One region of the Variovorax sp. TLI9-5A genome, then DNA from elsewhere that is predicted to be linked to it. Evidence: riboswitches for the same ligand, from Rfam matches in the RefSeq annotation. Region 1 holds a riboswitch; the other holds the start of a gene.
The links. Region 1 has a riboswitch for glycine ahead of AC1VNX_RS30530 (D-amino acid dehydrogenase). Riboswitches for the same ligand answer to the same signal wherever they lie in the genome.
Positions count from the first base shown of each region.

Region 2: another riboswitch for glycine. It lies ahead of gcvT (glycine cleavage system aminomethyltransferase GcvT); the one in region 1 lies ahead of AC1VNX_RS30530 (D-amino acid dehydrogenase).

Region 1 covers NZ_CP200310.1:6,416,515-6,431,495, reverse strand. The annotation lists gene AC1VNX_RS30585 (PhzF family phenazine biosynthesis protein) at 1-759, opposite strand, end outside; gene AC1VNX_RS30580 (glutathione S-transferase family protein) at 765-1,406, opposite strand; gene AC1VNX_RS30575 (LysE family translocator) at 1,451-2,089, opposite strand; gene AC1VNX_RS30570 (aminotransferase-like domain-containing protein) at 2,112-3,314, opposite strand; gene AC1VNX_RS30565 (VOC family protein) at 3,377-3,784, opposite strand; gene AC1VNX_RS30560 (DMT family transporter) at 3,787-4,743, opposite strand; gene AC1VNX_RS30555 (LysE family translocator) at 4,740-5,339, opposite strand; gene AC1VNX_RS30550 (aminotransferase-like domain-containing protein) at 5,462-6,907, shown strand; gene AC1VNX_RS30545 (PhaM family polyhydroxyalkanoate granule multifunctional regulatory protein) at 6,987-7,736, shown strand; gene AC1VNX_RS30540 (FIST signal transduction protein) at 7,787-9,067, shown strand; gene AC1VNX_RS30535 (RtcB family protein) at 9,277-10,683, shown strand; gene AC1VNX_RS30530 (D-amino acid dehydrogenase) at 10,702-12,009, opposite strand; glycine riboswitch at 12,104-12,211, opposite strand; glycine riboswitch at 12,245-12,334, opposite strand; gene rfbB (dTDP-glucose 4,6-dehydratase) at 12,463-13,539, shown strand; gene rfbD (dTDP-4-dehydrorhamnose reductase) at 13,536-14,426, shown strand; gene rfbA (glucose-1-phosphate thymidylyltransferase RfbA) at 14,450-14,981, shown strand, end outside.
Region 2 covers NZ_CP200310.1:2,914,384-2,929,364, forward strand. The annotation lists gene AC1VNX_RS13840 (MFS transporter) at 1-131, opposite strand, end outside; partial or broken gene AC1VNX_RS13845 (chromate efflux transporter) at 179-388, opposite strand; gene AC1VNX_RS13850 (hypothetical protein) at 834-1,193, shown strand; gene AC1VNX_RS13855 (GFA family protein) at 1,198-1,620, opposite strand; gene AC1VNX_RS13860 (UDP-N-acetylglucosamine 1-carboxyvinyltransferase) at 1,945-3,246, shown strand; gene AC1VNX_RS13865 (NAD(P)H-dependent flavin oxidoreductase) at 3,339-4,382, shown strand; gene AC1VNX_RS13870 (alpha/beta hydrolase) at 4,417-5,094, shown strand; gene AC1VNX_RS13875 (DUF3014 domain-containing protein) at 5,220-6,128, shown strand; gene AC1VNX_RS13880 (hypothetical protein) at 6,253-6,510, shown strand; gene gcvP (aminomethyl-transferring glycine dehydrogenase) at 6,540-9,452, opposite strand; gene gcvH (glycine cleavage system protein GcvH) at 9,505-9,876, opposite strand; gene gcvT (glycine cleavage system aminomethyltransferase GcvT) at 9,929-11,101, opposite strand; glycine riboswitch at 11,147-11,256, opposite strand; glycine riboswitch at 11,269-11,366, opposite strand; gene AC1VNX_RS13900 (YkvA family protein) at 11,413-11,823, opposite strand; gene AC1VNX_RS13905 (hypothetical protein) at 11,868-12,425, opposite strand; gene AC1VNX_RS13910 (L,D-transpeptidase Cds6 family protein) at 12,528-12,995, opposite strand; gene AC1VNX_RS13915 (MFS transporter) at 13,077-14,267, opposite strand; gene AC1VNX_RS13920 (AraC family transcriptional regulator) at 14,366-14,981, shown strand, end outside.

The DNA of each region.
Region 1 (14,981 bases):
CAGGCTCGCGTTGAGACTGCCGGTGACCGGGTCTTCCTGCACGCCGATGGGCTCGGCGAAGGCGCGCACTTCCAGGTCGATGCGGGTGCCGTCCTCGTTCGGAACCGCGGGCCGGTTGCCGAAGGCGCGCGCCTCGCGGTTCGAGCGGCCGATGAGCAGCGAGGTGTCGTGCGCCGCGGGCACGCCCGCCACGCCGGCCTTCACGCCCAGCTCCTTCAGCGCGCGGTGGTCGGGCTGCAGCGCCAGCACCGCGTCGGCGTCGTTCACCAGCAGGCCGAACCAGACCGGGCCGTTGTCCAGCACCTGCGCCGCGATCACCTGCTGCGCCTTCAGGCCCAGCGCGCCCGCCACCTTGGCCAGCAGCGCGGGGCTGGGCGAGCTGCGCTTGAGCGGCGGCGCGGCAAAGGCCAGGCGGCTGCCGTCACGGCGCAGCGGCACCAGGCCCGCGCCGCATTGCTGCACCACCATGCCCGCCGCCTTGGGCTTGCCGCCGGCCTGCAGCCACGCATGGCAACTGCCGATGGTCGGGTGGCCGGCAAAGGGCAGCTCGCCGCCGGGCGTGAAGATGCGCACGCGGTAGTCGGCGGCCGGATCGGTGGGCGGCAGCAGGAAGGTCGTCTCGGACAGGTTGGTCCATTGCGCAAAGCGCTGCATGGCGGCGTCGTCGAGGTCCTGGCCGTCGATCACCACCGCGAGCGGATTGCCGTAGTAGGCGGTGGCTGTGAAGACGTCGACTTGCTTGAAGGGGCGGGATTTCATCGGATTCATTCGAGGGGGAGGTCGAGCACGCCGCGCGTGCCCGGGCGGGAAAGCAACTCTGAATACCAGCGTTCGACGTTCGGCCAGTTCGGCCTGCGGTATTCGGCAGCCGGCAGGTTGAACCAGCGGTGCGCCTCGCAGCCGACCGGGATGTCGGCCATGGTGAAGCGCTGGCCGGCCATGTACGGCTGGCTCGCAAGATGCGCGTCGAGCATCGAGAACAGCGCTTCGCTGTCGCGGACGGACGCCTCGATGAGCGCGCTCTGGCGCTCCGACGGCGGCGTGCGCACCCACTGGATGAAGGCGTCGCGGCTCGCGCGGTTGAGCGTGGTCTGCTGCCAGTCCATCCAGCGCTCGGCGTCGAAGCGCGCAGACAGCTCGGCCGGATAGAGGCTGCCGTGCGAATGCTTCGCGCAGAGGTAGCGCACGATCACGTTCGATTCCCACAGCGTGACGCGCTCGGCGCCCTCGCCGTCGTCGATGGTGGGCACCATCGCGTTCGGATTGAGCGCGAGGTATTCGGGCGTCTGCACCACGCCGAACTTGCCGCCGGCCTCGGTGCGCTGGAAATCGAGCCCGAGCTCCTGCGCGCACCACACGACCTTGCGGACGTTGATCGAGCTGATGCGGCCCCAGATGTTGAGCATGGTCGGTTTCTTTCTTGTTTGTCGTTTCTTGGCCCCGGCCTGCCTCAGCGCGGCGCCGGGCGGTCGAGGAAGAGCAGGCGCACCGCCAGCCCCAGCATCACGGCCGCCAGCAGGCCGCTCTGGAACCTTGCCGCGCCGGGCCGGCTGTTCAGCCAGCGCCCGACCTGGCCGCTGCACGCGCCCAGCAGCGTGTTGAATGCCAGCGCGGCCATCGACAGCACCACGCCGAGCTGCACGAGCTGCAGCGGCACGCTGCCGCGCGCCGGGTCGACGAACTGCGGCAGGAACACCATGAAGAACAGCAGCGCCTTCGGGTTGACGAGGTTGTTCAGCAGCGCCATGCGCACGATGCGGCCGAAGCCCGCGGGCCTGGCCTGCGCGCCCATTCGAAAGCCGCCGCCGCTGCGCAGCGCCTGCACCGCGAGCCACACCAGGTACAGCGCGCCCGCATAGCGCAGCACGTCGAACGAGGGCGGCCACGCCGCCACCAGCGCGGTGACGCCGGTGGCCGCGAACAGCGTGTGCACCAGGTCGGCCGCAGAGATTCCGATCGCCGCCGCAAAACCGCCGCGCGGGCCATGGGCCACCCCGTGCGAGAGCACGAAAGCCATGTTCGGGCCGGGCGACAGGAACAGCGCCAGAACCGCGAGCAGGAAGAGCGACAGCGTTGCAAGGCCGATCAAGGGAGGCTCCTGGTTTGTGCTTTCAGACCTGTGCGGCGGCCAGCTTCTTGTCGCCGAGCAGCACCAGCTCTTCGCGCAGCGTCTGCGCCAGCGCGGCGATGGCGGTGTCGATCTCTTCCACGCTGGCCGTCACGAACGACAGGCGCAGCGTGCGCGGATCGCCTTCGCCGGCGTAGAAGGGCGCACCGGGCACGAAGGCCACGTTGCGCTCCACCGCCTTGGGCAGCAGCTTCACGGTGTCCACGCCCTCGGGCAGGCGCGCCCACAGGAACATGCCGCCCTTGGGCGCGTTGAACTTCACGTCCAGGCCGGCCATCTCGCGCTTGAGCGCGGCGATCATCGCGTCGCGCTGGCGCTTGTAGAGGGCGCGGATGGTGGGCACGTGGGTGTCGAGGAACTTGTCCTTCATCACGGCCGAGACCATGCGCTGCGTGAAGATCGGCGTGTGCAGGTCGACCGCCTGCTTGGCCTGCAGCAGCTTCGGGTAGATGGACTTGGGCGCCACCAGGAAGCCCAGGCGCAGGCCGGGCGCCAGCACCTTCGAGAACGAGCCCAGGTAGATCACGCCCTCGGGGTTGCGCGCGGCCAGCGGCAGCGGCGGGGCTTCGTCGAACCAGAGTTCGCCGTAGGGGTTGTCTTCCACGATGGGCAGGCCGGCGGCGGCAGCGGCGGCCGACACGGCGGCGCGGCGCTCTTCCGTCATGGTGCGGCCGGTGGGGTTCTGGAAGTTGGGCAGCAGGTAGATGAAGCGCGCGTCTTTCGCCTTCTGCACGAGATCGTCGACGATCACGCCCTCGTCGTCGCTGGCCACGCCCACCGGGTGCGGCTCCATCGGGCCGAAGGCCTGCAGCGCGCCGAGGTAGGTGGGCGTCTCCACCAGCACCTTGCTGCCCGGATCGATCAGCACCTTGGCCACGAGGTCCAGGCCCTGCTGCGAGCCGGTGGTGATTAGCACCTGCGAGGCATCGACGTCCCACGGCAGCATGTCGGCCACCGCCTGGCGCAGCGGCGCATAGCCTTCGCTGGCCGCGTACTGCAGTGCGGCCTGGCCGTCGTTGTGCAGCACCTCGGCGCAGGCGTCGCCGAAGGCCTGGATCGGGAAGGTCTTGGGCGAGGGCAGGCCGCCGGCCAGGCTGATGATGCCGGGGCGCTCGGTGACCTTGAGGATTTCACGCAGCACCGAGGGATTCATCTTGGCGGCGCGGGCGGCGAGTTTCCAGTTCATGGCTTTCTTCTTTCAGGCGGTGAGGTGAGATTCGGTTGAAGGGTAAAGCGGGGGGCGGTGGCTCAGTCCGGCTGCATGTCGCCACGGTATACGACATGGATTTTGTTGCCGTCCGGGTCGCGCAGGTAGGCGCCGTAATAGCCATGGCCATAGCGTGGGCGGGGGCCCGGCGCGCCTTCGTCGCGGCCGCCGTGGCGCAGGGCCGCCTCGTGGGCGGCATTCACGGCTTCGGCCGAGGCCGCGCGGAACGCGACCATGCTGCCGTTGCCGACGCTGGCGGGTTCGCCGTCCAGCGGGATGTACACATAGAAGCGCGGCAGCGCCTGGCCGGGCACGACCCAGCAGGCCGCTTCGGGGCCGCCGTCGGGCGTGACGGGGCGGCGCTTCAGCCCGAGCGGGGCGAGCAGCGCGTCGTAGAAGGCGGCGGCGCGCGGCAGGTCCGTGCAGCCGACGGTGACGTGGCTGAACATCGTCAGCTCCTTGCGCGACCGACGGCGCCGGCGGGCAGCGGGGCGGCTGCGGGCGCGGCCGCCGGTTGCGACAGCCGCTTGCCGATGAGCACCGTGGCCACCACTGCGGCCGCGAAGGCCAGCGTGACCACGTCCAGCGGCTCGCCCAGGATCGGGATCGACGCGAGGATCGACAGGAAGGGCTGCAGCAGCTGCGTCTGGCTCACCCGCAGAGCGCCGCCCAGGGCCAGGCCGCGATACCAGGCGAAGAAGCCGATCCACATCGAGAACATGCCGACGTAGACGAAGCCCAGCCAGGAGGCGGTGGCGATCGGCTGCGTGGGCCACAGCATCAGCGTGGCCGGCAGGGTGACGGGCAGCGCCATCACGCACACCCAGCAGATCACGCGCTCGGCGCCCAGCGAGGGCGTGACCTGCGCGCCGTAGATGTAGCCCAGCGAGGCGGCGACGACCGCGCCCACAAGCAGCAGGTCGGCCCATTCGAAGCCGAAGCCGTGTCCGCTCTGGCTGGCGCGCAGCACCGAGAACACCACCACCAGCAGGCTGCCCGCGATGGCGCAGAGCCAGAAGCCCAGCCGCGCGCGCTGGTGCAGCACCCAGGCCGCGACGGCGGCCGTGACCAGCGGCAGCAGGGCCGTCACCACCGCCGCATGGCTGGCCGTGACCACGCGCAGCGCGAAGGCCAGCAGCAGCGGGAAACCGATGGCGTTGCCCAGCACCGCCATGCCCAGCGGCTTCCATTGGTGCGCGGCCGGGCGCGGCGAGCGCGTCACCAGCAGGAAGACGGCCGACAGCACGCCCGCCAGCGCCGCGCGCCCGACGGTGACGAACCACGGCGACAACTGCGGCGCATCCTGCGATCCGGTGGCCAGGCGCGTCATCGGCAGCGTGATGGCGAACATCGCCACGCCCAGCACGCCCAGCCACATGCCGAGCGTTTCGTCCTTGATGCTCCTCATACGCCCACCATCCACCAGGCGGTGAGCACGAGCACGAGTCCCATTGCGCGGTTGAACCACAGCAGCCGCGAGCCCTTGGCCAGCCATTCGCGCAGCAACGCACCGACCAGCGCATAGGCGAAGTTGCTGGCGAAGGCGTAGGCCAGCATCACGGGCGCCACGATGGCGAAGCGGTGCAGCGCGTCGGGCTGCCCGGCGATCCAGCCGGCCACCAGCGTGAGCGCCAGCAGCCAGGCCTTGATGTTCACGAACTGCAGCATCACGCCCTGGCCGAAGCCCACCGAGAGGCTCTTGCCGTCGGCCTTGCCGAGCGTGGCGCTGCCGCTGAGCTTCCATGCCAGCCACAGCAGGTAGCCGATGCCCAGCGCCTTGATGGCCAGCCTCAGCGAGGGCATTGCCACCACCAGCGCGCCGATGCCCGCGGCGCACAGCGCCAGCAGCAGGGTCCAGCCCACGGGCACCGCGACCACGAAGCGCATGGCGCGCGGCAGGCCGCCGTTGGCCGCCAGGGCGGTGGAAAGCGTGGTGTTGGGGCCGGGCGAGAAGCTCATCGCCGTGGCCAGCACCAGCAGCGCGGTGAATTCTTGCCAGTTCATGACACACACTCTAAACTTGCGACCATTACAGTTCCAGTACAGATGATCGAACAATCAGGCAATCTGTATTGGTCACCCCTTCGACACAGAAGCCAGGGAATCCGGCACAGCCCGGACGACGCATGCTCACACGCACCTCCACACAGTCGCTGACGGGGCAGCTCGCCGACCGCCTGGCCGAGCGCATTCGCACCCGGCTGCTGCCGCCCGGCGCGCGGCTGCCCTCGGTGCGCGAATGCGCGCGGCAGCAGGGCGTGAGCCCGTACACCGTGGTCGCGGCCTATGACCAGCTGCTGGCACAGGGGCTGGTCGAGGCCCGGCGCCAGCGCGGCTTCTATGTGCGCGACTCCGCCCCGGCACAGGACGGCCGTTCGACGAACGGCGCGGACGCCAACGGCGCGATGGGCGTGCCCGCGGCGATCGCGGTGCAGATGATGGCCTCGCGCGTGCCGGCCGATGCCAGCTCGCTGATCCGCAGCATGTTCCACCGCCCGAGCGACAAGCCGCAGCCGGGCATGGGCGTGTTCCCGCCCGACTGGATGGCCTCCACCTTCATGCCCACGGCCGTGCGGCGCATGACCAATACAGCCGCGCTGCAGGAGCTGTCGCTGCAGTACGGCGAGCCCGCCGGCGACATGAGCCTGCGGCGCAGCCTCTCGCAGAAGCTGGTGGGCATCAACGTGCCGGCCTCGCCGGAGCAGATCGTGACCACCGTCGGCGCCACCCACGCGCTGGATATCGTGAGCCGCACCCTGCTGCGCGCGGGCGATCCGGTGATGGTCGAGGAGCCGGGCTGGGCGCTGGAATTCGCGCGGCTGGAGGCGCTGGGCATGCGCATCCTGCCGGTGCCGCGCCGCGCCGACGGGCCCGACCTGGAAGTGATGGCGCAGTACTGCAAGCTGCACAGCCCCAAGCTCTTCGTCAGCGTGAGCGTGCTGCACAACCCCACCGGCTACAGCCTCACGCCGGGCAGCGCGCACCGCGTGCTCAAGCTGGCCAACGAGCACGGCTTCCACATCGTCGAGGACGACACCTACAGCCACCTCGCGCCCGAGCACGCCACCCGGCTGAGCGCGCTCGACGGGCTGCAGCGCACCATCTACGTCAGCGGCTTCGCGAAGATCCTGGCGCCCAACTGGCGCATCGGCTTCCTGGCCGCGCCGCCCGACCTGAAGGAGCGGCTGCTCGAAACCAAGCTGCTGGCCACGCTCACCTCGCCCACGCTGTTCGAGCGGGCCTTGTCGTGGTGCATCGACCAGGGGCAGCTGCGCCGGCACTCGGAGCGCGTGCGCATCCGGCTCGACGGCGCCCGGGGCCGGGCAGTGAAGCTGGCCATGGCGCACGGCTGTACCTTCGCCTCGGAACCGGCGGGGCTGTTCGGCTGGGTCGACACCGGCGTGGACACCGACGCGCTCACCCAGCGCATGCTCGACCAGGGCTACCTGCTGGCGCCGGGCTCGCTCTTCCACGCGCGCCGGCCGCCGAGCACCATGATGCGGATCAACTTCGCGACCTCGCAGGACGCGGCCTTCTGGAAAGTCTTCGGCAAGGTTAGAAGCGAGCTCTGACGGACGCTAAAAGCCCGGAGGCTTGGAGTAAGCTGGCAACACAAGAAAACCCATACCCAGCACCCAGGAGACCTCCCGCATGAGCAACGCCAGCAAGCCCTTCGACTTCAGCCAGTTCGTTCCCGGATTCGACTTCCTGAAGAACCTCGCCGGCGGCGCGGCGTCGGGCGCCGGTTCGGTGCCGGGCATCCCGAGTCTCGCGAGCTGGGTGGCGCCCACGCTGAGCGTGGAGGAGGTCGACAAGCGCATCCAGGAACTCAAGACGGTGCAGTACTGGCTCGAACAGAACGGCCATGCCCTCAAGGCCACCATCCAGGCGCTGGAAGTGCAGAAGATGACGCTGTCGACGCTGCGCGGCATGAACGTGCGCATGGAAGACATCGCCAGCGCGTTCACCCGGCAGGCGACCGCGGCGGCGGCTCCCGCGCCTGTCCAGGCCGCGCCGGAGCCCGAACCCGAGGAAATCGAGGACGAAGAGGCGCTCGAGGAGGAAGTTGAAGAAGCTCCGGCGCCGAAGAAACCAAGCCGCAAGCCGGCCGCCTCCAAAGCGAAAGCCGCGGCGGCCGATGGCGCGGGCGTGGTCGACCCGATGCAGTGGTGGGGCTCGCTCACCGAACAGTTCCAGCAGATTGCCAGCACGGCGCTGCAGGACGCGGCCCAGCTGAAGGTGCCGGCCATGGCCCAGCCGCTGGCAGACGCGGTCGGCTCGGTCATCGGCAAGCCGGCGGCGTCTCGCAAGACAGCCGCAACTGCAAAGAAGACGACGGCCCCGGCCGCGAAGAAAAAGACGTCCACCGCCGCCCGGAAGCGAACCTCCGGCCGGCGCTGACGTCTTACGACACACATCCATTTGTTGAACAGAACGGGTTGGCACGCATCATGAAGTTGTTTCCCTCCGGACATGCCACCCATCCGCAATGGCGAATGGCGGCGGGCCTCGTGCTCGCCCAGCTGCGGGCGCAGATGGCGCTGCCCGACTACGCCTCCGCGCCGACGCTGGGGCTGCTCTACATCACCGATCACTACGCGAGCGACGCGCAGGACATCCTCGACCACCTGAGCGCCGAGTTGCCCGAAGTGACCGATTGGTCGGGCACGGTCGGCATCGGCGTCTCGGCCAACAACGCCGAGTACTTCGACGAGCCCGGCATGACGCTGATGCTCTGCGCCCTGCCGAGCGACCAGTACCGCGTGTTCTCCGGCGTCGCGCCGCTGGGCAATTCGGAAATGAGCGGTTTCGAGGCGCACACGGCGCTGGTGCACGCAGACCCGGCCACGCCCGACCTCGCCGAGCTGATCGGCGAGATGGCCGGGCGCACCGACACCGGCTACCTGTTCGGCGGCCTGTCTTCCGGGCGCGGCGGCGCGCTGCAGTTCGCCATCGGCGGCAACGGCAACATCCGCGGGCACGGCGCCGCAGGCGGCGTGTTCTCGGGCGGGCTCTCGGGCGTGGTGTTCGGCGAGGGCGTGCGGCTGGTGTCGCGCGTCACCCAGGGCTGCCAGCCGCTGCGCTCGGGCGCGGTCCGCGAACGCGAGATCACCGAGGCCGACGGCAACCTGCTGCTGAAGCTCGACGGCGAGCCGGCGCTCGACGTTCTGCTGGCCGACCTGCAGGTGTCGCTCGAACGCCCGCAGGAAGCCATCGACGCGGTGCGCAACACGCTGGTCGGCCTGGCCGACGCCGGCAGCGACGGCATCCGCCGCACCGGCGACCTGGGCGCCGACGTGCTCGTGCGCCACATCATCGGGCTCGACCCCACGCGCCGCGGCATCGCCATCGCCGACACAGCGGAAGCCGGCATGCGCCTGACCTTCTGCCGCCGCAACGCCCAGGCCGCGCGCGCCGACCTGATGCGCATCTGCGCGGAAATTCGCGAGGAGCTGGAGCCCGAGGAGCAGACGCTGGCCACCGCGCGCGCGGTGGCTGCCGGCGAGGCCGAGGCGGCGCCGCACCCGGCTCGGCGCATCGCGGGGGCCGTGTACGTGAGCTGCTCCGGTCGCGGCGGTCCGCATTTCGGCGCGCCTGGGGCTGAGCTGCAGATCGTGCGGCATGCGTTGGGCGATGTGCCGCTGGTGGGTTTTTTCGCCGCGGGGGAGATCGCTCGCCATCACCTGTACGGCTATACCGGGGTTTTGACGGTGTTTACCGCACCCGACTGACTCGGCGCCCGACGCGAAAAAGCGACGGGCGAGTTTCCGGCGGAAGGATGCGTCGCTAGAATCCGCCCGCTTTCTTGAATCTCTGCTGCTGCAAGAAAGAGCCAACCGCGCATTGCATCGTTTGCGAGCGCGGTCGATCTTTTTCGCCTCGCCACGCAAAGTGCGACGAGGCAGGAAACCGACCTGGTTTCCGAAATGGAACAGCAGCCATGAGCGATCCTCGTTTCTCGAGACTCCAGCGTGCCTTCTCGCGCGCTGGCATTGCCGTCGACTACCGCGACGGCGTCTATCACCTGCACCACGAAGCCTCCGAGGCGACGGTACTCCTGCCGCCCAGCCTTCCGCTGGAAGAAAAAGCGGTGAATCAATTGCTGGCATTCGCCAGCGTGCGTTCGCCCGATGGCGAGAAGGGCGTGTGCAAGGCCTGTGCGACGCCCGACTTTCATCCGGGCTCCGTTGCTCCGGTCGGCAGCGTTGTCGCGACCGATGCGGACTTCGTCATTCCCGCAGCCGTGGGCACCGACATCAACTGCGGCATGCGGCTGCTGACCACCGGGCTCACGCTCGACCAGATGGCGCCGCACAAGACGCGGCTGGTCGCGCGGCTCACGCGCAGCCTGCTCGACAACGGGCGCGATGTGCCGGTGCACACGGCGGCGTTCAAGGCGCTGTTCGACGTGGGGCCGTCGGCCTTTCTCGAGGCAGTGCGGGACGGAGGGCTGTGGTCTTCGTGCGACCGCGAACGGATGCAGGACGAGCTCGATGCCTGCATCGGCCTTGCTACCTTCGGCGGCAGCGCTCGGCACGCGCCCGAGGCCTACACCGGGGTCCGCCACGAGGTTTTCCGTGATCCCTGTCTCGGCACGCCGGGCAGCGGCAATCATTTCGTGGAGCTGCAGGTGGTCGACCATGTCCTGGACCGGCATGAGGCCTATCGCGCGGGCCTCAAGGCGGGCGACGTAGTCGTGATGATCCACAGCGGCTCGCGCGACATCGGGTTCCATGTGGGCGGCCGCTGGATGGACCGTGCCCGCAACGAATGGCCCAAGGGCCTGCGTCATCCGAAGAGCGGCCTGTATGGCTTGGCGGGACCGCTGGCCGACGAATATCTGGAGGCCATGGGCGTCGCGGCCCGCTATGCGTGGGTCAACCGGGTCGTGCTGGCCGAACTGGTGCGCAAGGACTTCGCGGAACTGCTCGGCGCCACGTCGTCGAGGCTGGTGGTGGACGTGCCGCACAACGTGGTGCTGCGCGAGCATGGCATGAACATCCACCGCAAGGGAGCGACACCGGCGAACGCGGGCGATCTGGCGTTGATTCCCGGCTCGATGGGCGACTACTCGTATCTGGCGTCCGGGCTGGGGCATGAAGACTGGCTCTGGTCGTGCAGCCACGGCGCAGGCCGGCGGATGCGCCGGCAGGAGGTTCGCGCGATGCGGCCCGCGCCCGCCGACAACAAGGCCAGCTGGCAATGCGTGACCTTGCGCGAGGAGCGCCGGATCGAGGAGGCGCCGCAGGCCTACAAGCCGATCGGCGCGGTGATTGACGCACAGGAACGTGCGGGGCTGATCCGCTGCGCGGTGCGGCTCAGGCCCTGGATCACGTTCAAGGCATGATCGGGGTTTGCCGGTTCGTCAGCCCAGTGCAGGCTGCGGGATGCTGGGCTTGGGCGCCGGCATCCCCGTGAACGCGAAATCCACCTCCGGCGCCAGCCCGCTCACGATCCGCGCGATCGACTTGCCCGAGCCGCAGGCGTGCGTCCAGCCCAGGGTGCCGTGGCCGGTGTTGAGGAACAGATTCGGCAGCTTGGTCTTGCCGATCAGCGGCACGTTGCTCGGCGTGGCGGGGCGCAGGCCGGTCCAGAACTGGGCTTGCGTGGTGTCGCCGGCGCCCGGGAAGAGCTCCTCGACGCGGCGCACGATGGCCTCGCAGCGCACGCGGTTCAGGTCACGGTCGTAGCCGTTGAGTTCGGCCGTGCCGGCGATGCGCAGGCGGTCGCCCGAGGCCGAGGTGTAGCGCGAGAACACGAGCTTGAACTCGTCGTCGGTCAGCGAGACCTGGTGCGCCTTCGAGGCGTCCTTGACGGGCAGCGTCACCGAGTAGCCCTTGGCCGGGTAGATCGGCAGGCGGATACCTAGCGGCGCGGCGTACAGCGGGCTCAGCGAACCCATGGCCAGCACGAAGGCGTCGCCGCGGATGCGCTGGAAGCGGCCTTCGCTGTCGGTGGCCTCGACGTGGTCGATGCTGCCGCCGGCCTCGCGCAGCGCAGTCACGGTATGGCTCATCAGGAACTTCACGCCCGCGGCGGCGGCCAAGCCCACGAGTTCGCGCGCGAATCGGTTGGCGTCGCCGGATTCGTCCTCGGCCGTGTAGGTGGCACCGGCCAGCTTCGGGCGGATGTGGGCGAGGGCGGGCTCGATCTTCACGGCCTCGTCGGCCGAGATGACCTGGCGCTCGCAGCCTAGGGCGCGCATCTGCTCGGCGGGGGCGAGGGCGCCGTCGAACTCTTTTTGCGTCGTATAGAAGTGCAGGATGCCCTGGGTGCGCTGGTCGTAGCTGAGGCCGGTGTCGCGGCGCAACTGTTGCAACATCGAGCGGCTGTATGTGCCCAGACGAACGATCTGTTCGATGTTATGACGCGTACGCGCCGGCGTGCATTCGCGCAGGAACTGCAGGCCCCAGAGCCACTGGCGCATGTCGGCGCGCATGCGGAAGAGCAGCGGGGCGTCTTCCTTGCCCAGCCATTGCAGCACCTTAAGCGGCGCGCTGGGGTTGGCCCAGGGTTCTGCGTGGCTGACGGAGATCTGCCCGCCGTTGGCGAAGCTGGTTTCGGCGGCCGGGGTGGCCTGCCGGTCGATCACGGTCACTTCGTGGCCGAGTTGCTGGAGGTAGTAAGCCGAAGTCACGCCGAGCAGGCCGGCGCCGAGAACGATCACGCGCATTTCAAGTACCTTTGAGGTTGCAGCGCTTGAACGGCGGGCGAGGGTGAATACTATTGGATTAATAGTAGGCAGCCGGACGACCGCTGTCCAAGTTGCCGCTCCCCCTGTCCTCGGTACCTGAGAGATTCATTCGTTGCGCCTTTGCAACGAATTTGCTCCTTCGGCGCGCCACGCTTGGTGACGACTCTCCAGACGGCGTTCTGATCTGATGCAGTACTGACCCCTTGCCGAAATACCAAGACTTCGTCGGGCCGACCTGAGCGTTTATGGGAGTTTGCGCCTTCGGTAGGGCCACCGAGAGTGGCCCGCTCTCCTGCAGTATCGAGACTCATTGTAAACACGCTGGCGGGTTAGCGGTAACGTCCTGTGTCTTTGCTCGTTGGCCCAATGGGATAATCACTGGTTAAGGTTCATTGCCGGAAGGCGATGACTTTCTAACATTCAGGGGATCCCATGATCTTGGTTACCGGCGGCGCTGGCTTCATTGGCGCCAATTTCGTACTCGACTGGATCGCGAACAGCGACGAGCCCGTCGTCAATCTCGACAAGCTGACCTACGCCGGCAACCTCGAGACCCTCGCATCGCTCAAGGGCAACCCGAAGCACATCTTCGTGCAGGGCGACATCGGCGACAGCGCCCTGATCGACCGCCTCCTGGCTGAGCACAAGCCGCGCGCCGTGGTGAACTTCGCCGCCGAATCGCACGTGGACCGCTCGATCCACGGCCCCGAAGATTTCGTGCAGACCAACGTGCTCGGAACCTTCCGCCTGCTCGAATCGGTACGCGGCTTCTGGAGCGCGCTGCCGGCCGATCAGAAGTCGGCCTTCCGCTTCCTGCACGTCTCGACCGACGAGGTCTACGGCTCGCTCTCCAAGACCGACCCGGCCTTCACCGAAGAGAACAAGTACGAGCCCAACAGCCCCTACTCGGCCAGCAAGGCCGCCAGCGACCACCTTGTGCGCGCCTGGCACCACACCTACGGCCTGCCGGTGCTGACCACCAACTGCTCGAACAACTACGGCCCGTTCCACTTCCCCGAGAAGCTCATCCCCCTGATGATCGTCAACGCGCTGGCCGGCAAGAACCTGCCCGTGTACGGTGACGGCATGCAGGTGCGCGACTGGCTCTACGTGAAGGATCACTGCAGCGCCCTTCGCCGCGTGCTCGAGGCCGGCAAGCTCGGCGAGACCTACAACGTGGGCGGCTGGAACGAGAAGCCCAACATCGAGATCGTCAACACCGTGTGCGCCCTGCTCGACGAACTGCGCCCCCGCGCCGACGGCAAGCCGTACAAGGAACAGATCACCTACGTCACCGACCGCCCCGGCCACGACCGCCGCTACGCCATCGACGCGCGCAAGCTCGAGGCCGAGCTTGGCTGGAAGCCCGCCGAAACCTTCGACACCGGCATCCGCAAGACCGTCGAGTGGTATCTCGCGAACAGCGAGTGGGTGCGCAACGTGCAAAGCGGTGCGTACCGCGAGTGGGTCGAGAAGCAGTACGACAGCAACGCGAAGGCCGCCGAATGAAGCTGCTGCTGCTGGGCAAGGGCGGACAGGTCGGCTGGGAGTTGCAGCGTAGCCTGGCGCCGCTCGGTGAACTGGTCGCGCTCGATTTCGACAGCACCGATTTCCACGCGGACTTCAGCCGGCCCGAGGAGCTCGCCGACACCGTGCTCAAGGTGCGCCCCGACGTGATCGTCAATGCAGCGGCGCACACCGCCGTCGACAAGGCCGAGAGCGAGCCCGAGTTCGCGCGAAAGCTCAATGCCACCTCGCCCGGCGTCGTAGCCGAAGCGGCGCAGAAGATCGGCGCGCTGATGGTCCACTACTCGACCGACTACGTCTTCGACGGCAGCGGCACCACGCCGTGGAAGGAAGTCGATGCGACCGGCCCCCTCAGCGTGTACGGACAGACCAAGCTCGAAGGTGAGCAGCTAGTGGCGCAGCACTGCGCGAAGCACCTGATCTTTCGCACGAGCTGGGTGTATGCGGCCCGTGGCGGCAACTTCGCCAAGACCATGCTCCGGCTGGCGAAGGAGCGCGAGAAGCTGACTGTCATCGACGACCAGTTCGGTGCGCCCACGGGTGCGGAGCTGCTGGCTGACGTGACGGCGCACGCCATTAGGGCGACGCTGCAGGATCCCTCCAAGGTCGGCCTCTATCACGCGATCGCCGGTGGCGAGACGACGTGGTACGGCTACGCGCGCTTCGTGCTCGAAATGGCGCAGCAGGCCGGTGTCGAACTCAAGGCTGGGCCCGGCGCCGTCGAGCCCGTGCCGACCAGCGCATTCCCGACGCCTGCGAAGCGCCCGCACAACTCGCGCCTTAATACCAGCAAGCTGCAGACGACGTTCGGGCTGCGCCTGCCGCCATGGCAGGAAGGCGTCGCGCGCATGCTGCGCGAGATCCTTTGAAGAATCCCACGAGAAGAGAAAGCATGACCAAGACGACGCAACGCAAGGGCATCATCCTGGCCGGTGGTTCGGGCACGCGCCTGCATCCGGCCACGCTGGCAATGAGCAAGCAGCTCCTGCCCGTGTACGACAAGCCGATGATCTATTACCCGCTCAGCACCCTCATGCTGGGTGGCATGCGCGACATCCTGATCATCAGCACGCCGCAGGACACGCCTCGCTTTCAGCAGTTGCTTGGCGACGGCAGCCAGTGGGGCATCAACCTGCAGTATGCGGTGCAGCCGAGTCCGGACGGGCTCGCGCAGGCGTTCATCATCGGGGACAAATTCGTAGGAAATTCGTCGAGCGCGCTGGTGCTGGGCGACAACATCTTCTACGGCCATGACCTTGCTCACCTGCTGTCAGGCGCCGATTCGCAGCAGAACGGCGCGACCGTCTTTGCCTACCACGTGCATGACCCGGAGCGTTACGGCGTGGTCGCATTCGATGCGGCAGGAAAAGCCAGCAGCATCGAGGAAAAACCGGCGAAGCCCAAGAGCAGCTATGCGGTGACAG
Region 2 (14,981 bases), 3.5 Mb from region 1:
TAGGCCGGCAGCAGCACGGCCATGTACCCGTCGGCGAAGGCGCGGAGTCCCCGGGCGACGAGCACGGGCAGGGCGCCGGGATCGGCCCCGGAGGGCAGCAGCCGCATCAGGCCGCAGCGTGGGCGAGGCATGGACGGCGTGCTCATCGGGTCGCCTCGGTCGAGGCCGGGGGGCGGATGTGCAAGAAGCTCTCCTCGCCGATCCGGCGCCGACGCTCGACCAACTCGACATGCAAGTTCGCGATCTGGCCAGCGGGGCCGCCGAAGCCGATGAAGCCGATGAAGCCGATGAAGCCGAGCTTCAGCCAGAAGCGGAAGGCTTCGGCAAAGGAGGCGGGCTCGGGGGGCGCGGAGAGCGCGGGTGACGTGTGAGGCAAGGCGGTGTCCACGGAAGTCTCCGTTGTGAGTCGCCAGCGCTTGGACGGGACACCGTCTTTCCTTGCAGATCGGGAGGCTGTTTTCCCGGGGAACGATCCTAGCAGGGCACGGGCACCTTGCCTTGGAACGTGCGCTGCGAACAATGTCTCTGCCCAAGGCAGCTCTGGATTCGGGCTCTTGACGCCCTTCGGCTACAACGCTTACATTGCCCCCGCCTCGTGATGAGCGAGGCCGGGTTTGACAGCCCGCCGACATCCTGCGACGAGAGCCGCAGCCACCGCACTGGTCTGCGGCTTTTTCGTTTGCGCCTAATTTTTAGGCGGCTCGAACGGGAGGGCTCGCGCCCTGCCGGTTTCCGCAAGGATGTCCCGGTCTGTCAACCCGTTCGAGCTGCCGCCCTCGTTTGACAGCGGGTGCGTCGGTTTCTGCAAATCGACATCCTTGGGAGGCCCACTCATGGCCAATGCTTCTTCAAACGACGCGGCAAGCGCCAGCGCTCGCTGCGCTTGCGCTCCTTATCGTCCCTCCGCCCAGTTCAAGCCCTTCGAGTGGGTCCAGGGTGACCGGCTCGGCGATTCGTCCCGGCAAGACCAGGCCGCATTCCTCAACGATGCACGCGACGTGGTGCAGGGCGCGCAGACGCTGGTGCAACTGCTCGGCTGGGACGAAGACCGGCGCGATGCCGCTTCGTCCGACGCAGACCCCGCGCCGCTCTTCGATGCCTGCCAGCGAAGCTCGCTGCAGCGGCTTCTGTCGGCGACGCTGGGGCTTCTTCATGCGCGGATCGAAAGCCAGTGCGAGGCGCTGACGGGGTAGGGCCTCAATTGCCCGGCGGCATCCGCTCGAATCTCGTCAGCGCCGGGTCCAGCATGTCCCATTCGTACCCCCGCACGGCATAAGTGACCGCCTGCGGCCTGAACCGGCCCGGGTCATCAAGACTCGCTGCATGCACGGTAATGACATCCGGCATCGCCGCATAGGTCATGTACACGGGCGAGCCGCAGGTGGGGCAGAACGCGCGGGTTTTCACGTTGCCGCTGTCGCCGACCATGTCCCACAGCGTGGCGCTGCCCGTCTGCTTCGCGCCGCCGCGCATGAAGCTCAGGTACGAGCCGTGGCCGGTGCCGCTCTTGTGCTGGCAGTCGAGGCACTGGCAGTGGTTCTGGAAGATCGGCTCGGACGGGATCTCGTAGCGGATCGCGCCGCAGGCGCAGCCGCCGGTGTAGGAGGGGGCGTGGCTCATTTCACTTTTCCTTCGGATGTTGGTTGTTTCTCCAGCGAATGGGGCTGGGTGCAGCCAATCTAGGGGAGCCGGTGCGGGGTGGGGGAGTAACAAGTTCGTCGCGAGTCGGTCCGCGAACGCATCGATGGGCGACCGATGGAATCCGAAAGTAATGCGAAAGAGTTGCCAATCTGGCGTCTTCTGCCTTGAGTTCTTACAACTCGGCCCCGTTCGTGCCGCTTTCCGACGGTAAAGTCCTGTCTCCCGTTTCGGACTATTTCCGAATCTTTTCCTGCCGCCTCCACTCCCGGTCGCTTTCCCGCCTTCTCGCGCGCTCTCTTCTCCATGTCCAACCTCATCGTGCACGGCGGTACGCCGCTGCGTGGCCGCATCACCCCTTCCGCCAACAAGAACGCAGTGCTGCCGGTGCTCTGCGCCACGCTTCTTACCTGGGAGCCGCTGCGCCTGCATGGCGTGCCCGACATCACCGATGTGCGCAAGATCCTGGACATCTTCCGCACCCTGGGCAGCGACGTGCGCATGGACCACGAAACGGGCACGCTGGAGCTGCACCACCGCGAGACGGCCTTCGACGCATCGCGCCACCGGCTGCCGGAGGAGATGCGCTCGTCGATCATGCTGGTGCCGCCGCTCTTGGCGCGCTTCGGCGTGGCGCGGCTGGAGGACAACGTCAAGGGCTGCACGCTGGGCGTGCGCGAGATCGATCCGCACGTGGAGGTGTTCCAGCGCTTCGGCGGCGAGGTGGAGCGCACCGAGGGCTCGCTGCTGGTGCGCAGCAAGGGCAGGCTGATGCCCACCGACCACTGGCTGGACTACGCCTCGGTCACGACCACCGAGAACTTCGTGCTGTGCGCCGCGGCCACCGACGGCGCCTCGACATTGACCAATGCAGCCTCGGAGCCGCACGTGCAGGAGTTCTGCCGCTTCATGTCGATGATCGGCGTGCGCATCGATGGCATTGGCACCTCGCGGCTCACGGTGCACGGCGGCGGCACGCTCAAGGGCGGCGAGTTCCGCTTCGATGAAGACTTTCACGAGATCACCACCTTCCTCGCCCTGGGCGCCATCACCGGCGGCGACGTGATCGTGCGCAACAGCGCGCCCGAGAACTTTCCGCTGCTCGACCGCACCTTCGCCAAGTTCGGCGTGCAGATCGAGCACAAGGAAGGCTGGTCGCGCGCGATCCGCAGCGGCCCGCTGAAGGTGCAGACGCCGTTCACGAGCAACGTGCTCACCAAGGTCGAGGCGGCGCCGTGGCCTTACTTTCCGGTGGACCTGCTGCCGATCTTCATCGCGCTGGGCGTGCGTGCCGAAGGCAACGCGATGTTCTGGAACAAGGTGTACGACGGCGCACTGGGCTGGACTGGCGAGCTCTCGAAGTTCGGCGCGCACGTGTTCTCGTCCGACCCGCACCGGCTCATCACCTTCGGCGGCAATCCGCTGACGCCGGCGGTGGTCGAGAGCCCGTACATCATCCGCGTGGCGATAGCGCTCTTCATGGTGGCGGCGAGCATCGAGGGCCGCTCCGAGATCCGCAATGCGGCGCCGATCCGCCGCGCGCATCCGCGCTTCGTGGAGAACCTGCGCAGCCTGGGCGTGCAGGTGGAGTGGACCAGCGAGGAGTGAGCTGAAGCGGGGCGATGACCCTGCCGCCGCGGCGACCTCCGGCTTGGCCGGAGAATGGCCGGCATTCGACAAAACAGAAGGAGCGCCCTCGAATGACCACGCTGCAACAACTCCTCGGAACGGATCTCCCGCTCATCCAGGCCCCGATGGCCGGCATACAAGGCAGCGCAATGGCCATCGCGGTCAGCAACGCCGGCGGCCTGGGCTCCCTGCCGGCAGCTATGCTGGGCACCGACGCCCTGCGCAGCGAGATCGCCGCGATCCGCGCGGGCACCGACAAGCCTTACAACGTCAACTTCTTCTGCCACACGCCGCCCGTGCCCAGCGCCGAGCGCGAGGCTGCCTGGCGTGCCGCGCTGGCACCGTATTACACCGAGTTCGGCATCGACGCAGCGAGCATTCCCACCGGCCCGGGGCGCAACCCCTTCAGCGCCGAAGTGGCTGGGGTGGTGGCCGAGTTCCGGCCTGCGGTGGTGAGCTTTCATTTCGGGCTGCCCTCCGAGGAGCTGATGGCGCAAGTGCACGGCTGGGGCGCGAAGGTGCTGGCTTCGGCCACCACGGTCGAGGAGGCGCAGTGGCTCGAGGCGCGCGGCGTGGATGCCGTCATCGCGCAAGGGCTCGAAGCCGGCGGGCATCGCGGCCATTTCCTGTCCCACGACCTGACGCGGCAACTCGGCACCTTCGCGCTGTTGCCGCAGCTGGTGCATGCCGTCAAGGTGCCGGTGATCGCGGCCGGCGGCATCGCGGATGCGGCCGGCGTGGCCGCCGCCATGGCGCTGGGCGCGGCGGGTGTGCAGATCGGCACGGCCTACATGCTGACGCCCGAGGCAACCACCAGTGCGATCCATCGCGAGGCGCTCAAGAGCAGGGCCGCGCGGCACACGGCGCTTACCAATCTCTTCACCGGCCGGCCGGCGCGCGGCATCGTGAACCGCGTGATGCGCGATCTAGGCCCCATCGGCGCGGCGGCGCCGGAGTTTCCGCTGGCCACTTCAGCCATCGCGCCGCTGCGTGCCAAGGCCGAGGCGCAGGGCAGTGGCGACTTCTCCCCGCTGTGGTCGGGGCAGAACGCGACCGGTTGCCGCGAGATCCCGGCAGCCGAGCTCACGCGCGAGCTGGCGCGAGGGTTCCGCTGAAGAAAAGAAAGAAGAAGGAAAGAGAACCAGAACCATGACCCAGCTTCACCTGCCCCTGAAATTCCTCGCGCACGGCGCGAAACCCGATGTGCGCGAGCCCTGGCTGCTGGTGCTGATGCACGGCGTCGGCAGCAACGAGCAGGACCTGTTCGGCCTGGCGCGGATGATGCCGCCGCAGTTCCACGTGCTGAGCCTGCGCGCTCCCTATGTGCTGTCGCCCGACGCCTATGCGTGGTTCGAGTTCCAGGTGCTGCCCAACGGCGAGCGCCGCATCGACGAGGAGCAGGAGCGCGAAAGCCGCTTTCTCGTCAGCGAGATGCTCGCCTCGGCCGCGCAGCAGCTGGGCGTGCCGCCGGAGCGCGTGATCGTCGGCGGGTTCAGCCAGGGCGGGATCATGGCGCTGTCGCTGCTGCTGACCAAGCCCGCGAGCGTGCGCGCCGCGATGGTGTGGCACAGCCGGCTGCTGTCTCAGGTGGTGCCGCACATCGCGCCGCCCGAGGCCTTCGAGGGCAAGGCGCTGTGGGTGAGCCATGGCAGCGCCGACAACGTGATTCCGCCGAGCGCGGCGCAGGCCACGCGCGATCTGGCGCGCACCTTGCCGCTGGCGCTGTCGGGCACGGACTTTCCGGGCGCGCACGAGATCCGTCCGGCCGAGCTGCAGGCCACGCTGGCGTGGTTGCAGGCACTCAGCGCGCAGACCGGCGCGGCATGAGCGGCTGAACTTGAGCGCGGTCGCCGCGTCACAGGGCGTTACGACGAGGCGGGCCGGCCATGACCCGATCTGGTGCACCATAGCCGCTCGCCTTCCTGACACTCCAGCACAAGGAACCCGCCCCTATGTCCGATAGCGACACCCGCGACGCCCCCGAGTTCAGACCCCGCCGCGAAACGCCCATGGGAACCATCGTCGTCGCGGTGCTCGTGCTGCTCGCGGCCGGGTTCTTCGGCTGGCGCTGGTACCAGCAACAGCAGCAGCCGCCCGAGACCACGCCGGTGGCCGCGGCGCCGAACGACGGAACGCCGCCCCCGCCGGCACCTGCGCCTGCACCTCAATCCCAGGAACCGCGAAACCCGATGGACGGGATCGCGGTGCCCGACGCGGGGCTCACGAACGCCACCGACACGGATACGCGCGTGATGAAGGCGCTCGTCGACCTGTTCGGCAGCAAGAACGTGGCCGACTTCCTGCAGTTCGACGGCATCGTGCGCCGCTTCGTGGCAACGGTGGACAACCTCGCGCGCGAGCAGGCGCCAGCGAGCGCGTGGCCGGTGCAGCAGACGAAGCAGCGCTTCATCACTTCGGGGCAGGGCGACAAGCAGGTCATCGCCGCCAACAATGCGGCGCGCTACAACCCCATGGTGCTGTTCGCCGAGTCGGTCGATCCGGCGAAGGCGGCCAAGGCCTATGCGCGGCTCTATCCGCTCTTCCAGCAGGCCTACGAAGAGTTGGGCTATCCGGGGCGCTACTTCAACGACAGGCTCGTCGCGGTGATCGACCACCTGCTGCAGGCGCCCGAACCCGCCGGCCCGGTGCAGGTGCGGCTGGTCGAGGTGAAGGGCGACATTCCCTCGCAGCGCCCGTGGGTGCGCTACGAATACGCCGATCCGCAACTGGAGGCCATGTCCTCGGGTCAGAAGATCATGGTGCGCATGGGGCTGGAGAACGAGCGCAAGCTGAAGGCCAGCATGCGCGCCTTCCGCGAGCAGATCGCCACGGGCGACGTGGCGAAGAAGAAGCAGCCCTGACTGACGGCGGCGCCGAGGTGGCCGTGGGCCTCCTCCGGCGCGCCGTGTAGGCGCGCACCGATTGCACGGGAGCCGGGTGTCGCCGAGGCTTGGGTTCCGAAACCAAGCTCCGGAGGACCACCGTATGAACCAGATGAGCGTCGACCTCTACCAGAGTGCCACCGATTCGGAGAAATTCCTCGCGCTTCCCGCGGGCACCGATCCTGACGAACTCATGGGCCCGATGACCTTCGACCGGGACTACGCGCAGATCAGGCGCTACCGCGAGGCATTCCAGTTCGATCCGTCGCAGGCCTATGCGGGCGTCAACGCCGCCAAGATCGCGGCGGACATCCTGACCGTGAAATGGGCGACCTACCGCCGCGAGCCTTCGTCATCGTAGAAGGACGCGGCTTCGCGGCTTCTGCTTGCTCAGGCCTCTTCGGCTTCCTCGCTGTACTCGCTCACCGGCACGCAGCTGCAGAACAGGTTGCGGTCGCCGTAGACGTTGTCGACGCGGCCGACCGGCGGCCAGTACTTGGCGCTCTTGAGCGCGGCCAGCGGGAAGGCGCCGAGTTCGCGCGAGTAGGGGTGGCTCCACTCGCTGCCCAGCAGGCTCGCGGCCGTGTGCGGCGCGTGCTTGAGCGGGTTGTCTTCCTTCGGCCAGACGCCTTCCTCGATGCGGCGGATTTCGCCGCGGATGGCGATCATCGCGTCGATGAAGCGGTCGAGCTCGGCCAGCGGCTCGCTCTCGGTGGGCTCCACCATCAGCGTGCCGGGCACGGGGAAGCTCAGCGTGGGCGCGTGGAAGCCGTAGTCGATCAGGCGCTTGGCCACGTCCTCGGCGGTGACGCCGCTGGTGTCCTTGAGCGGGCGCAGGTCGAGAATGCACTCGTGCGCGACGTGCCCGTTGGGGCTCGCGTACAGCGTGGGGTAGTGGTCCTTCAGGCGCGCGCTGATGTAGTTGGCGCTGAGGATGGCCGTCTCGGTCGCGGCCTGCAGGCCCTTGGCGCCCATCATGCGGCAGTACATCCAGCTGATCGGCAGCACGGCCGCATTGCCCAGCGGCGCGGCCGACACCGCGCCCACGCCGTTCGACGGCACGCCGGCCGTGGCATGGCCCGGCAGGTAGGGCACGAGGTCTTCGACGACGCAGACAGGGCCCACGCCCGGGCCGCCGCCGCCGTGCGGAATGCAGAAGGTCTTGTGCAGGTTCAGGTGGCTCACGTCGCCGCCGAACTCGCCCGGCGCGGCCACGCCGACCAGCGCATTCATGTTGGCGCCGTCGACGTACACGCGACCGCCATGTTCGTGCACCAGCTCGCAGAGCTCCTTCACGCGGGTCTCGAACACGCCGTGCGTGCTGGGGTAGGTGATCATCACCGCGGCCAGGTTGGCGCTGTGCTTCTCGCAGGCGCGCTTCAGGTCGTCCATATCGACGTTGCCCTGCGCGTCGCAGGCCGTCACCACCACCTGCAGGCCGACCATCTGCGCGCTCGCGGGGTTGGTGCCGTGCGCCGAAGACGGGATCAGGCAGATGTTGCGATGCCCCTGGCCCTTGGCCTCGTGGAAGGACTTGATGGCCAGCAGGCCGGCGTACTCGCCCTGCGAGCCGGCGTTGGGCTGCAGGCTGATGCCCGCGTAGCCGGTGGCCTCGCACAGCCAGGCGCGCAACTGGGCGTCGAGCTGGGCGTAGCCCTGTAGCTGGTCGGCCGGCGCGAAGGGGTGGATGTTGGCGAACTCGGGCCAGGTGATGGGGATCATCTCGCTGGTCGCGTTGAGCTTCATGGTGCAGCTGCCCAGCGGGATCATGCTGCGGTCGAGCGCCAGGTCTTTGTCGGACAGGCTGCGGATGTAGCGCAGCATCGCCGTCTCGCTCTTGTGGGTGTTGAACACCGGGTGCGTGAGGAAGGCGCTGCTGCGGCGCAGCTCTTCGGGAATCAGCGGCGTGGTGCTGCCCGAGAGATCGTCGAAGCGCGGCGCCTGCTTGCCGGCGGGCGCGAACAGGCCCCACAGGGTTTCGACATCGGCGCGCGTGCTGGTCTCGTCCAGCGAGATGCCCAGGTGCTGCTGCAGGCGCTGGCGCAGGTTGACGCCGGCGGCCTGCGCGCGCTCGATGATCGACTGCGTGTCTTCGCCGGTGCGGATGGTCAGCGAGTCGAAGGCGGTGGTGTTCACCGGCTCGCGGCCCATCTGCGCGAGGCCCTTGGCCAGCACGGCGGTGAGCGCGGCCACGCGCTGCGCGATGCGCGTGAGGCCGTCGGGCCCGTGGTACACGGCGTACATGCTGGCCACCACGGCCGGCAGCACCTGCGCGGTACAGATGTTGGAAGTGGCCTTCTCGCGGCGGATGTGCTGCTCGCGTGTCTGCAGCGCGAGGCGATACGCCGGCTGGCCGTGCGTGTCGACGCTCACGCCCACGAGGCGGCCCGGCAGCGAGCGCTTGAACTCGTCGCGGCAGGCCAGGTAGGCGGCGTGCGGGCCGCCGTTGCACAGCGGCATGCCGAAGCGCTGCGTGGTGCCGCAGACGATGTCCGCGCCCCATTCGCCGGGAGGCGCCAGCAGCGTCAGCGCCAGCAGGTCGGCCGCGACGATGAAGGCGGCGTCGCACTGGTGCGCGTGGCCCGCGAGCGGGCGCAGGTCGTGCACGTGGCCGGTGGTGGCGGGGTACTGCGCGAGCACGCCGAAGAAGGCGCCGCTCGCCATCAGGTGCGGCAGCGTTTCCGACACGGTGCTCACCTTGACCTCGATGCCCAGCGGCGCGGCGCGGGTCTTGATGACTTCGATGGTCTGCGGGTGGCAGTCGCCAGACACGAGGAACACGTTGCTCTTGCTCTTCACGCTGCGCTTGGCCAGCGTCATGGCCTCGGCGGCGGCCGTGGCTTCGTCGAGCATCGATGCGTTGGCGATGGCCATGCCCGTGAGGTCGCACACCATCGTCTGGAAGTTGAGCAGGGCTTCCATGCGGCCCTGCGAGATCTCGGCCTGGTAGGGCGTGTAGGCGGTGTACCAGGCGGGGTTCTCGAGGATGTTGCGCAGGATCACGCCCGGCGTGTGGTTGCCGTAGTAGCCCTGTCCGATGAAGTTGCGCAACACCTTGTTCTTCGACGCCATCGCCTTCAGCTCGGCCAGCGCGTCGGCCTCGGTGACCGGTGCGGGCAGGCGCATCGGCTTCGAGCGGCGGATGGCCGCCGGCACGATGCCGTCGATGAGCTCGGCGCGCGTTTCCGAGCCGATCGCCGGCAGCATGCGCGCCTCGTCCGCCGCATCGATGCCGATGTGGCGAGCGGGGAATTCCTCGGCGTTCTCTAGTTCTTGCAAAGAAGGAAGGGCGGGCGTCGGCATGGCGGTGAGGGCTCGGAGGGAAAAGACAAAAGTGCTGAAAGGAATCAGCGGATCAGGATTCGGCGGCGAACTTGTCGTACGAAGCAGCGTCCAGCAGCGCGTCGAGCTGCGCGGGGTCGCTCAGCTTGACCTTGAAGAACCAGCCGGCGGCCAGCGGGTCGCTGTTGGCGAGCGACGGGTCGGCGCGCAGCGCTTCATTCACTTCGGTGATCTCGCCCGACACGGGCATGAACACGTCGGCGGCGGCTTTCACCGATTCGACGACACCGGCGACATCGCCCTGCGCGAAGGTCTTGCCGACTTCGGGCAGGTCGACGAACACCACGTCGCCCAGCGCGTCCTGCGCATGCACGGTGATGCCGACGGTGGCCGCGTCGCCTTCGGCCGACACCCATTCGTGGTCCTTGGTGTACTTGATGCTCATGGTGGAAAAACTCCTCGTGGAAAAAATGAATCGGGGTGCAGAGCCTAGCCGGTCAGCCGCGGTAGTAGCGGGTGGGCACGAAGGGCATGGTCGACACTTCCATCGGCACTGGCTTGCCGCGCACGATGGCCTGCACGCGCGTGCCCGGCTCGGCGAAGGCGGTGGCCACGTAGCCCATGGCGACGCAGCGGTCGGCCGTGGGGCCGAGCAGGCCGCTGGTGACGGCGCCGATGTCGTGGCCCTCGAAGGACTGCAGCACCGTGCCGTCGCGCACCGGAATGCGTTCCAGCGCGACGAGGCCTACGCGCTTGCGCTTCAGGGTGTCGTGGTCGGTGTGGCCGGCCGCGCCGGCGGTGGAGGCGGCGAGCTGCGCGAGCACCTTCGCGGCACCCGGAAAACCGCCTTCGCGCGCGCCGCCCGCGCGGCGCACCTTCTGCATCGCCCAGTTGAGCGAGGCCTCGACGGGCGTGGTGGTGGTGTCGATGTCGTTGCCGTAGAGGCACAGGCCCGCTTCGAGCCGCAGCGAGTTGCGCGCGCCCAGGCCGACGGGCTTGACCTCTGGCTGGGCCAGCAGCAGCCGGGCGAGGGCTTCGGCGTCGGTGGCGGCCACCGAGATCTCGAAGCCGTCCTCGCCGGTGTAGCCGCTGCGGGTGACGAAGGCTGCAATGCCGCCGATCTGCACCGCGCCGCCGGTCATGAACACGAAGCGCTCGACGCCGGGCGAAAGCCGCGCCAGCGTGGCTGCGGCCTGCGGGCCCTGCAGCGCGAGCAGTGCGTTGTCGGGCAGGGGGCGCACCTCGCAGCGCGAGCCGATTTTCTGCTGGATGTGGGCAATGTCGGCCACTTTGCAGGCGCCGTTGACGATCACGAAGATCGAGCCGTTGCCCTCGTTGAAGAACATCAGGTCGTCGAGGATGCCGCCCTCGTCGTCCAGCAGCAGGCCATAGCGCTGCTTGCCGGCGGGCAGGTCGATCACGTCGACCGGCATCAGGGTCTCGAACGCGGCTGCGGCGTCGGGCCCGACCAGGCGAAGCTGGCCCATGTGGGAAATGTCGAACAGGCCGGCCGCGTCGCGCGTGTGCTTGTGTTCGGCCATCAGGCCGGCGGGGTACTGAACCGGCATCGAGTAGCCGGCGAAGGGCACCATGCGGGCGCCCAGCTCCAGGTGGAGGTCGTACAGCGGCGTCTTGAGAAGTTCGGTAGCGGATGCGGAGGAAGCGGCCACGGGGCACTCCAAAGGGGCAGTCGAAATCCATGACGCAAGCCATGGGCCACCCCTGCTGTCCGCTTTACCTGAGAGATTCGCCCCACGATCGGGGTTTGCTCCTTCGGTGGGCCGTCTGCTCTTTCGTGCGGCGGCCTCTCTCCAGCAAGGAAACGCCGGTTTTCACCGGCGCCTCGTCAGTCCTTTTGCCTGAGCGTTCGGGGGAAACTGACCCCCTGCGCCTTCGGCGGCCCCGGCATGCGGGGCTCTCTCCTGACCCCGGCAAGTGTAGTTGATCGAGCGGCCCGGCTGGCGGATTTGCCTGCCTGCGCTCAGCGCGCCCACAGATACCAGGCCCCCAGGCCGGCCGCGACCCACACGGCCACGACCAGCGCGGCGCCCCAGCGGCTGGTCGGCCTGGAACCCGAGCTTTGCATCCACGCATCGGCCCGCTGCCGGCATTCGGCGAGCACCGGCGCCGGAATCAGCCGGATCGTGAGCCAGATCAGCCCCGGCAGCAGCAGCACGTCGTCGACGTAGCCGAGCACCGGAACGAAGTCGGGAATGAGGTCGATGGGACTGAGCGCATAGGCCACGACGAATACGCCCAGCGCCTTGGCGTACCAGGGCGTGGCGGCATGCCGGCATGCGAACCAGAGCGTGACGCCGTCGCGCTTGAGGCGCCTGGCCCAGTTGCGAAGGCGTGAGGACAGTGTGGTGGCGGGAGACGAGGAGAGATTCACCCGGCGATGGTGTCACAGGCCGGATGCTGTTGCGACCAGATGCGTCAGTGCATCACCTCCGCCGGCGGCAGCAGCCGGTCGATGCGCTCGCGCAGCGACTCGGCGCGCTCCGCGCCGGCGGTCTTCTCGATCTCGGTGAGCATCAGCGCGGCGATGGTCAGCATCGCCTCGCGGTCGCGCGCTTCGCGCAGTGCGTCGCGCATCTGCAGCGCGAACTTCGGGTCGCGGCGCACGAACATGCGCTCGCAGATGTCGAAGAGGAACATGCGCGTGGTCGCCAGCGAACGCTTGCCGTCGAAGGTGTCGGCCGAGGTGGCGACCTGGATCGGCTCGATGGCGGGGATGGGCGAGGGCGCGGGCTGCGCGGGGGGCTCCGCCGGGGCGGCTGCGGCAGCCGCCGCCTTCGGGCTCTGCAGGTAGCCCTTCTCGATCAGCGTCTGGATCGCTCGTTCGGCTTCATCGCGGTTGGCGAAGAGGGGACTGAAGTCGGTCAGGGAGCGCCGGCCGTCGGCCATCAGCAGCAGGGCGCGTTCGCGCTGGGTGAGCGTGCGCTGTCCGCCCTGGAGTTCGTTGCGCGCCTTGTCGGTCTTGGTGGGAAACATGGCAGCCACAGCCTTGGGGAAACGAAGGCTGCAGCATGGTTGCAAGTGGTGACACCTTCGTGAACCGTTTGGCTTACAGGGCCATTGAGCGGGGCGCTTGCGTCAGCCGCCCGCGCCTTCCTTGCGGATGAGCCAGCGGCCTTCCACGCGCTGCAGCTCCAGGGTCTTGCGACTCTTCTCGCGCAGCTTGTCGGCGCTGTAGGTCTGCTGGAAGCTGGCGGTGGCCGCCTGTCCCTTGAGGCTGATGACGAGGCCGTCGATCTCCACGCTGATGGCGGCCTTCTCTTCGATGCGCGCGCGGCGATCGGCCTCCCAGGCCTTGCGGTCCTGGCCGCGCGGCGGCGTGAAGTCGCTCGCGTAGGCGGCGAGGTAGCGCGTCACGTCGCGTGCGGACCATGCTGCGGCCCAGGCGCGCACTGCGGCCTCGACTTCGCGGATGCCTGCTGCGGGATCGGCCGGCACGGTGGTCACAGCCGGTGTCGTCGGCGCTACCGACGTTGCCGGCCCGGCGGCGAAGGCGGCCGGAGCCAGTAGCGCGCTTCCCAGTACGCAGCTCAGGAATCGATTCATGGCGCAGTGTCCCTCCTTGTCGTTTCGCCGGCCCTCCGGCCCCGCGCTCGATTCTGGCAGCGAACATGCGCCAGGTCCTTTTCAGGCGGCAGCTCCTTCGGTCTCGGCCGGCATCGCCTGCATGGTGCGGTTGCGCAGCCGCAGCGCCAGCACCGCCGCCACGCACAGCACGCAGAGCACCGCTGTCAGCGTGACGCCGAGGCCGCGCGCGTCCGACAGCATGCCGAAGAACGGCGACACCAGCCCGCCCACCGACAGCGCCAGCCCCAGCGCGATGCCGCTGGCGGTGGCCGGGTTGCGCGGCAGGTAGTCCTGCGCCAGCGTTACCTGCGCGGCGAAGGGCAGGAACATGCACAGGCCGAAGAGCGCGGTGCAGGCCAGCGCCCAGTCGGCGTCCGGCGCGAGCACGATGCCCGCGAGCGAGGGCAGCGCGAGCAGGTAGCCGGCGCGGATCGTGCCCATGCGCCCGATGCGGTCACCCAGCCAGCCGCCGAGCAGCGTGCCCGCGGCACCCGCCGCAGTGAATGCGGTGAGCGCCGCCGCACCCTGGAAGGCCGAGCCGTGCAGGTCACGCGTGATGCGCAGCGACAGCATCGACATCACCGTGACGTACGGGATCGACCAGCCCACGATGGTCGCCACCAGCAGCCCGAAGGCGCGCCATTCGTTGTGCGGCTTCATCAGATGGTCGCCGGCCTTGCGGGCTGCCGCAGCGCTGCTGCCCGAGGCCGTGCCGCGCCATGCGTTCGCGGCGAACCACACCACGCCCATCGCCAGCGCCGGCACGCCCAGCAGGTAGCTGCGCGACAGGCTGCCGCCGCCCACGGCCGTGGCCGCCAGCACCGGCGCGAACGAGGCGCCGATGGTGCCGCCCACCGAGAACACGCTCATCGCCTTCTGCGAGCCGCCGCCGGCCGCGCGCGCCGCCACCGTTGCGGGCGGGTGGTAGGCCGCGATGCCCAGCCCGCACAGCGCCATCGCGATCCAGGTCGGCAGGTAGCTCTGGCTCAGGCCGGCCAGCACCACGCCCAACGCGGCCACCAGGAAGCCCGAGGGCATCAGCCAGCTGCGCGGGTGCCGGTCGGCGTACAGGCCGAACAGCGGCTGCACCACGCTCGACAGGCCGGTGGCCGCCAGCATCAGGCCGCTGACTGCCGTGTAGCTGTAGCCGCGCTCCAGCACCATGAAGGGCAGCAGGGCAGGCACGAGGCCTTGGTAGAGATCGTTGACGGCATGGGTGCCGGTGAGCAGCCCGAGTCGGCGCTTGTTCATGACGGATGCTTCTTTCGTTTTGCAGGAGGAGTGGAAAAAGCATCGTAGGAAGCCGTGAGAAGATGTTCTCGCTACGAATCCTCAAGCGTCGTCGAGAAATGGACAAAGAAGCTCAGGCAGCTATCAACCTCCGTCCGGAGCACGGCGAGTCGACCCCGCGCGCCGTCGCGGTGCTGGCGACCGACCCGGCGGGCGATGCCTTCATCCCTGCGCACACGCACCGGCGCGGGCAGCTCATCCACGCGATTTCGGGCGTGATGCTGGTGAGCGCCGCAGCCGGCAGCTGGGTGGTGCCGACCGGCCGCGGCGTGTGGGTGCCCGGCGGCATGGAGCACCGGATACAGATGGCGGGCGAAGTGCGCATGCGCACCGTGTTCGTCGAGCCCGGCACGCGTGCCGACCTGGGCGGCGAGTGCCGCGTGATCCACGTCGGCGCGCTGCTGCGGGAGCTGATCGTCACGGCCGTGTCGTTGCCGCTGGACTACGCGCCGGGCGGGCGCGACGAGCGGGTGATGGAGCTGATCCTCGACGAGATAGAAGCCGCGCCGGCGCTCTCCCTGCATGTGCCGATGCCGCGCCACGCCCGGCTGGCCGCGCTGTGCGAGGAACTCGTGCGCGACCCTGCTCTGCCCGCCACGCTGGACGACTGGGCGCTGCGCCTGCACATGAACAGCCGCACGCTCGCGCGCCTGTTCCAGCGCGAGACGGGCATGA